Regions from separate parts of the Nocardia violaceofusca NBRC 14427 genome, predicted to be linked through region 2. Evidence: riboswitches for the same ligand, from Rfam matches in the RefSeq annotation. Region 2 holds a riboswitch; the other holds the start of a gene.
What was found. A riboswitch is a leader RNA that binds a small molecule or an ion and turns the genes downstream of it on or off. The one in region 2 is predicted to bind cobalamin.
Positions count from the first base shown of each region.

Region 1 (4,186 bases), on a different contig from region 2:
CGAACTGCGCACCTGGTACGGCCATGACCCCGCCAAATTCGACGAATTCGGTCGCCGCTACCGGGAGGAACTGCACGATCCGGAACGCGCCGCCGACCTGGATCATCTTCGCGAACTCGCCGGGCGCGGCATGCTCACTCTGCTGTCGGCCACCAAGCGGATCGACATCAGCGAGGCAGCGGTGCTCGCCGATCTGGTCGAGAAGAAGTCGGCGCCCCATTGAGGCGGACCCGCATGGCCGGGCCGCACGATCTCACAGCGGATTCGCGGTGTGCCGCACGGTCCAGGCCGGGCCGCGGCTGTGCAGTGTGGTGGCGCTGAGCGGCGGAATGTCGATGCGCCAGAACGATTCCGGTGGCGCGGCGAGGGCGAGCAGGACGCTCGCGCGGACGACGGCGGGATGGGTGATCGCGACGATGCGGCGTCGGTCCGCGACCACCGTGCCGAGCCAGTCGCGTACCCGGTCGAGCAGGTCGATGAGCGCTTCACCGCCGTGGCCGCGGTAGGCGGGATTCGTCATCCAGGCCATGAGGTCGGCCGGGGCCAGGGTGTCCATCGGCCTGCCCGCCCAGTCGCCGCAGTCGAGGTCGCGCAGGGCGGGCTCGGTGGTTGCGCGCAGGGACAGCAGGGTGGCGGTCGCGGTCGCCCGCAGTTCCGGAGCCGCCACTACCCGGTCGGCCCGCGGCACCGCCGGGGAGGCGGTGCCGCGGTGCGGCTCGTCGAGCGGTTCGTCGACCGGGAAACGGGCCGACCGCATCGCCGCGGTCATGCCGTGGCTGATCAGCGTGAGCCGGGTGACGGTCGTGCTCATACCGCCGCTGCCGGCGCGGCCGCGGCGGAGTCGTCCGCGCGCCGGAACAGCCGCGGCGCCAGCGTCGCGAAACCCACACCGATGACCGACCACAGAATGACCTGTGCGGCAAGGGAATAGAAGCGGAAGTAGTACAGATCGTCGGCGGGGAAGCCCGGATAAACGATCCGGCCGCTCGAATCGGTCAGCGGCCGCGGCGTTTCGGTGGCCGCGTCGCCCAGGGCCCGGTTGGCGGCCAGATGCCCGAGTGAGGGCAGCAGCGCCGCGATCGCGGTCACCACCACGACGAAGGCCAGGCCCGCGGCGATGGTCGCCGTCCAATTGCCCAGGCGCGCTTGCAGCGTGCGGCCCAGCCATACGGCGCCCACCGCGCAGGCCGCGGCGATCGCCACCATCAGCAGGTACAGGCCGGTGCGTTGCCCGATCGTGTCGGGGTTGCCGATCGAGGGCGGATTGGCCGGATACTTGAAGAACGGCACGGCGTACAGCACGGCGAACATGCCGCCCGCCACGCACAGCGCGAGATTGCGCGGGCTCAACGAGCCGACGCGGCCCACGAACAGGCAGTACACGACCGCGAACAGCGCACCCATCGCGGCGCCGAACACGATCATGCCGAAGCCGACGCCGATACTCGCCTGCACCGACCGGGTGAACAGTTCGCCCGCTTCCATGCCGGCCATCGTGTGACCGGCGGCCTGTTCCAGTGTCGTATGCGCCTCGTCGCGTCCGCCCTCGTAGGCGATGGCGCGATCGATGATCGGTTCGGCGAGGATCCGGGCGAACACGAAGGCAAGCAGCCCGCCGATGGCGCCGACCAGTACGCCGCGGGCGATGATTCGTTTTTCCATTGTGGGGGCTCGATCCTGCGGTCAGTGGCAGGGGTAGCCGAGGAAATGCCGTGCGTCGTGGACGAATTCGTGCACGTGCATATCGTCGCCGAAGATCGAGACCGCGCCCTGATCGAAACCGATGAAATAGAGGGCGAGCAGCGCCAGGACGGTGGTGCCGCCCAGCCACAGGGCCGTCGTGGGAATGGAGAGTCGCATCGACTCCAGGCCGGACCGGGGAACGTAGGACGTCGCCATGTGACTCTCCTCCGGGGATTGCGCGTCCCCGCTCGATGGTGGTTACCACGCGATCCGAGTGTCTGACTCGCTTTCCGCCCGGCGGAAGGCTCACAGTGGCGCGACCGTCCCGGATTTTCGCCGGGTTCCTCGAATCGTCGCTCGCACAACCATACGAAATCGCGGTCCGGCCGGTCAATCGGGCGGTTGCGAGATCGGGTCGTGACCGAAATGTCAGCGTCGTCATCGCTGTAAGAGGAGGATTCCAGGGTAGTAACCGAAAAATAGCCATCGATCGAAGGGTGGGCTCTCATGAGCGGATTGCCGCGGTATGCGGCGATGCTGGCGACGGCCGGCGCTCTGCCCGCCGACAGCGCGGCGTGGGCGTACGAGGTGAAATTCGACGGTATCCGCGCCATCGGTTACGTGGATCGGGACCTGCGGCTGATCTCGCGCAACGGCAACGACGTGACCGCTGCCTGGCCGGAACTCGCCGACCTCGCCCCGGCGGCGCCGCCGATCGTCGTCGACGGTGAAATCGTCGCCTTCGCCGCGGACGGGCGTACCTCCTTCGCCGCACTGCAACCGCGCATGCACCAGCGCAATCCGGCCATGATCCGCGCACTGACCCGCTCGGTTCCCGCCACCTACCTCATCTTCGATCTGCTGCACATCGGCGACCGGCCGCTGATCGATCTGCCCTACGAGCAACGCCGCCGATTGCTGGAACAACTCGGCCTGCGCGGCCCGAACTGGCGCATCCCACCCCGGCTGACCGGCACCGGTGCCGACGTCCTCGCCGAATCGGCGCGGCTGGGACTCGAGGGCATCGTGTGCAAGCGGCTGGACAGCCCGTATCTGCCCGGCCGGCGCAGTCCGCTGTGGACGAAGGTCAAGAACGTCAACGATCAGGAGATCGTCATCGTCGGGTGGCGGCCCGGCGCGGGCCGGCGCGCGGGACGCATCGGCTCACTGCTCATGGGCGTGCACGACGAGGCCGGGGAATTGGTCTACATCGGCAATGTGGGCACCGGCTTCACCCAGGCCATGCTCGATGATCTCCAAGCCAAGCTGCGGCCGCTGCGGCGGCAGACCCCCACGGTCACGGCGCCGGTGAAGGACGCGATCTGGGTGGAACCGGAACTGGTGGGCGAGGTGTCGTTCACAGAGCGGACCGGGGACGGGCGCTTGCGTCACCCGTCCTGGCGCGGGTTGCGGCCGGACAAGACGCCGGACGAGGTCAACGCTCCCGGGTAGCACGACGCCGACGACGATCCGGCGTGGTTCGATCTCTCGTCGTCCGGATTACATGGGCATCATCGGGAACATCATGTTCCACATGTTGCGCAGCATCCCCATCATCTGCATGCACATCGTCGCTCACCTCCTGCCCTGCCCGCGGTGTGAAACCCCCACAGATCTCACGCGGTGGGGAAACGCGTGGTTCAGCATGCGGCAGGGGCGACCGGGGACACTCACAGGTCCGCGCCCCAGCGGTCGACCGGGTCGCTGCCACCGACACCGGAGGCGAACTCCCGCACCCGCAGACGCCCACCGGCGTCGGACGCCAACGGCGGTGTGGCACCGCCGGATCCGTGACTCATACCGGTCAGGACCTCGCGCAGGGCGGAGACGGCGTCGACGCGTGGTGCCCAGCCGAGATCGCGCCTGGCGCGGGTGGTGTCCATGATCGGCAGGCGCATCATCGCGTCGAACAGTTCGGGCGGGGCGGGGACCAGGCGCAGGCGCCAGCCGACGGCCAACGCGGCGCGCACGGCCCCGGGCGGTACGGAAACCGTCGGCGCATCGAACAATGCGCCGAGTTTCGCGCGATCGATCACCGGGTCGGCGGCCAGGTTGAACGCGCCGTGCACGCTCGGGTCGACGACGGCGAGACTGTAGGCGCTGCCGATGTCGTCGGCGTGCACCGCCTGCAGCCGCAGACCCGCCGGCACGGGCAGCACCGGGATCAGGGGAGGGCGCAGCACACTGCCGGGCACCAGCGGGCCCGCGAACAGGCGGCGCTGCTGGCTGGCGGAGGCCTCCTGGAAGGTGAAGGCGGGGCGCATCCGCACCACCCGCCGGTCCGGATGTTCGTTCTCGAACAGGTCGAGCAATCGCTCGACATAGGCCTTCTCACGCATGTACCCGGCCGGCGGCCAGCCTTCCGTGGACCAGTCCTCGCCGACCGGATCATCATGGTGCACAGGGGAATACGCGCCGACCGACGACGCGTACACCAGCGACGGAACGCCGGCCTGCGCGACCGCGCGCAAGACCCGTTCGGTTCCCTGGACGTTCGCACGCC
Region 1 covers NZ_CAWMPM010000013.1:253,951-258,136, forward strand. Annotated here, with positions in the region: gene AC5592_RS13060 (DUF488 domain-containing protein) at 1-223, shown strand, start outside; gene AC5592_RS13065 (histidine phosphatase family protein) at 254-811, opposite strand; gene AC5592_RS13070 (CbtA family protein) at 808-1,662, opposite strand; gene AC5592_RS13075 (CbtB domain-containing protein) at 1,684-1,899, opposite strand; cobalamin riboswitch at 1,936-2,076, opposite strand; gene ligD (non-homologous end-joining DNA ligase) at 2,191-3,135, shown strand; gene AC5592_RS13085 (NAD-dependent epimerase/dehydratase family protein) at 3,354-4,186, opposite strand, start outside.
Region 1: another riboswitch for cobalamin. It lies ahead of AC5592_RS13075 (CbtB domain-containing protein); the one in region 2 lies ahead of AC5592_RS15620 (CbtB-domain containing protein).

Region 2 (4,186 bases):
GCTGCTCACCCCGACCACAGCCACCCCGCCGCCTCGGATCGGGGCATTCGACCTCGCGCCGACGCTGCGCACGGCACAGCGATTGCTGCTGACCGCCCGCGTCGCCGGGCTGCTGCGCTGGACACCGATCGTCGACCAGTTCATCAACGACAACCTGAGCTGGGTTCCCTACACCCAATTGGCGAACATCACCGGCCGTCCCGCCATGAGTGTGCCACTGCACTGGACTCCCGACGGGCTGCCGATCGGCGTCCAATTCGTCGGCCGCCTCGGGGCGGAGGGGCAGCTCATCCGGCTGGCCGCGCAGCTCGAGCAGGCCCAGCCCTGGGCCGGCCGCCGCCCCAACCTCTGACCTCCCGTCTGTGGCGGGGACTGCGACCCGTCCTTCGCGGCGCGTTCGAGAGGGCTGCTCATGGCGGCCTGAACGCTCGCAGGCTGGGTGCCGATGGCCTGCGAGCGTCGACGGCCTCAGTTCTGGGGCTTGTTGATGGTGTTGAAGAACTGGATCGCGCTGGCGATCGCGACCGGCCCACCCAGGATGACGGTTCCGGCCGCAGCACCCAAGGCGGCGCCTGCCGCAGCGCCGGCCAGGCATCCGCCGGGTGCTCCGGCGAAGAAGATGGGCGGCATCAACGCGGCGCCGACCAGGGCGCCTGCGACACATCCGATGCCCAGTCCCGCGGCGGTGCCGACCAGGACTCCGACGCCGGTCGCGAGGCCGATCTGGTTGGCGGCGACGCCGATCGCGTCGTTGAAGTCGCTCTGCGCGTCCACCGGGGTGAGGTCGGGGGTCGTCGACGCGACGGCGTCGGCGGGGTTGCGGCTGGGAGTCAGCACTGCGGTGCGACCGTCGACCTGGGCGGCGATGGGCCAGTCCTTCTGGTCGAGTTTGTAGGTGAGCGGCAGGCCGGCGACGAGATTGCCGTTGTCGTCGAGGATTTCGAACTGGTTGCCGCGCACGTTGAGCCGCCCGGCGTCGGTGCGCAAGACGACCGAGTGGTCGACCACGTCGGCGGTGTAGTGGATCCCGGGGCCGACGTCGGTGGCGACCGTCGTACTCGGTTGCGGTGTTCCGGCCGGAACATCGGCGTGCGCAACGCCGCCGGCAATGGTCAGCGTGGTGATCGTGACCGCTGCTCCGAACGCGAGTGTGGTCCTGGTTTTCATCGATCGTCCTTCTTCGCGAGTGACGTGCTCGCGCGATGAGACTGCGGAAACTACCGCAGTGCAATTACTTTCGTTATCGACCGATCCGCGCGAGGTCATGCGGATGCGGCCACTCGTGCCGACGAGGGCGGCACGAATTCTGTGCCTCGGAAGTTACCTCTACACGTCGTCGCGGCCGCTCACGTCATGAATGAGGCGACCGGTCATGGTTCGGACGCGATCCGGGCGAAGGCGAACGCCGGCGACCCGCCTACGGCAGACACGAGAGTTCTTCGTGCTCAGTGGCAGGCGAAGCCCAGGAAATGGCGTGCGGCGTGGACGGATTCGTGCACGGGCATATCGGTGCCGAAGAACGACGCAGCGGCTCGATCCACACTCACGAGGGAGTACGCCGGTGGCGCAGCCACGACGCCGTCGTGAGAATGGACAAGGAATCGGTGTGCAAACCGGACCTCGGCGCATACGACGTGGCCATGCGAACTCCTCACCTAACGGGGATTTTCGCGTCCCCGAACACTGGTACAACCGCCGATTCGAGGGTCTGACTCGTCATCTTCCCGAACCCGGAGATGCTCACAGTGGCGCGACCGTCCTGGGTTTTCACCAGGTTCCTCGAATCGTCGCGTCGACAACCATACGAAAAGTCGAATGCCGCGGTCAATCCACGCAATTCCGAGCGCTCGGCGAAATGGGATAAAAGGGACATCGCAGTGAGCGGATGATACCTGGTGGGCTGGTTCGCTGGAGTGAAGCTGACCTGCCTGGCCTGCCTCTCCTGTGCTGCGTCGACAAGGTCGGAATGGCAGTCGTTGGACGGGGTCGTTCCCGCACGAGACGCCGGCGGCTCGGAGGCGGAAACGGACTGGCCGAAGGTCGCCGGGGCGACGTCGAAGGCCAGGTGATGTCCGGGGCGGTTGTCGGTAGACGAGAAGCCCAGTGTCAGTGCATTATTCACCCGGCATCGGCGCGAAATAGCCTAGTGGGCCGGAGTATTCGTACTCCAAGCCTGTGTCGTAGGCGAAGAAGCGTGCCGCCGATTCGTCGTCGACTGCGGGAACGGCTCTGCGTTCAAGGCTCGCGCGACTTCGAAGTCGCCGCATCGGTGGTGGGTAGCGGGCGGAATTCAGCGAGGCGATCCGGTGGGGGCAGGATTTTGAAGGTCGCCGCCAACGCTATGGCAATCGAAACGTGATTTGTCGGTCGCGGCCGAAGGCGTCCCTCGGTCGACGGCGTACGTCACCGCGCGGTGCGGGCCCGCGGGACTGATTCGGCCGCGAACACGGTGGTGAGGCGGTTTCCGGGCGGCTCGCTGGGATGCTTGCACCGGCCGTCTGCTAGGGAAGGTTGTTTGCCGTTTTCGATCACGGGTATGCGTCGGAATGTGATTCGAACGTCGCGAGATGCCCTTGGCGGCCGTTGTCTGCGGCAATATCGAGACAGTTGGAAGTGATTACTCCGGAATAACTCGCCTGATTGTCCGATCCATTTCGGTTTCCGATCTTGTGGAACGTCGGCGTCATTGATGTTTTGGAATGCGGGGCGGCGCGGGGTGCCGGCGGGGCCCACTTCTACCGACGCGGCGACGTCTGGGCGCGGCAGTGAAGAGGTCGTGTCGGTGAGCCTTCGGTGTGATGCTCCGTGGCTCATCGATGGTGCATCTCGCGCTGATGAAGGAGATCGACGGTGACAATCGACGACGGGCGCGCACTGCGGGTGCAGGCGCCGACAGCGAAGAGGCCCTCGCAGCTGAAAGGGGGCCTGTCGGCGTTCGACCGGTTCGCCACCGCGGCGTGCGGGGTCGCCTCGCGGGCAACGTTTTTCGCGTTCTGCGTGCTGCTGGTGGCGGTGTGGTTGCCCAGTTTCGTGGTGCTGCCCAGTCTGGACAGCTGGCAGTTGCTGATCAACACGGTGACCACGATCATCACGTTCATCTTGGTCGCGCTGCTGCAGAATACCCAGGCCCGCGCGAACGCCGCGGTGCAGCACAAGCTCAACGCGGTCGCCGACGCGCTGGCGGATCTGATGGGCGAGCTCGGCGACGAGCATCCGCGTCTGTGCCGCCACCGCGCCGAGCTCACCGCCGCCGTCGGTCTCGAACACCACGTCTCCGCCTCCGAATAGGCCACCATCGGAGCTACGCCTGAAACGGGGAGTATCGATCTCTATATCGGATCCGACGATGTCGCCGCACACGACAGTGTGCTCGTCGAAGGGGATCGCGTGGAGTTCGAAGTAATCGTCGATATCAAGGGTCCACATGCCCGGCAGGTGCGGATTCTGTCCGACGCCCTCGTCTCCTCCTGACCACCTCGGCCGGGCCCGTTGGGTGCGTTGTCCCAGCCTGCCTCGTCCATCGCCCGCCCCATTGCCTGGGCGTAGGCGGGCCGAGCGGAGTCAGGCCACATTGTGGCGCCCGGTGGGGCGCTGTTGTCCGAACTCGCGCCGCAGGAGTGTCCCGGCTGCCTCGGCTTCGAAGTCGGCATGCGTGTCGTGTCGGCCCGGATCGGTCGCGCGTCGTTTCGGTTCGTCGTTGCCGTCGTCGGTGCGCCGCACCAGATACAGCAGTGCGACGCCGACAACGACCGGGACGTGGGTCAGCAACCGGGTGGCGTCGACATCGCCTCGGACGACGTCGAAGACCGACGCCGCGGCCAGCGCGCCGACGAACACCGTGAGCATCGGCAGCTGCGCGGCGGCCGTTCGCGTGTGCAGTGTTGCCCACAGCAGGCCGATGCCGACGGCGAGATTCCACGCGGCGCTCTCGTGGCTCATGTGGCCCATCATGAAAGGCATTGCCTCGTGGCCCATCCCGGTGTCCACGCCGAACAGTTGGGTCAGGGCGAGAGCGGTCTGGACGACGGCGACCACGCCCAGAGCGACTCGGAGCAGCGAGTACACGGTGCGCGGAGCCGGCAGTTCGGCGAGAATCGCGTCGGTGAGGTCGGGGATCGCGGGCGCGGGAGCGAGCAGCATGGTGCGCCGCAGCCCTTCCGCGCGCGCATGCCAGGCCCGACAGGAT
Region 2 covers NZ_CAWMPM010000016.1:122,805-126,990, reverse strand. Annotated here, with positions in the region: gene AC5592_RS15630 (amidase) at 1-352, shown strand, start outside; gene AC5592_RS15625 (DUF8020 domain-containing protein) at 469-1,167, opposite strand; gene AC5592_RS15620 (CbtB-domain containing protein) at 1,446-1,541, opposite strand; cobalamin riboswitch at 1,683-1,829, opposite strand; gene AC5592_RS15615 (low affinity iron permease family protein) at 2,857-3,288, shown strand; gene AC5592_RS15610 (zf-HC2 domain-containing protein) at 3,562-4,186, opposite strand, start outside.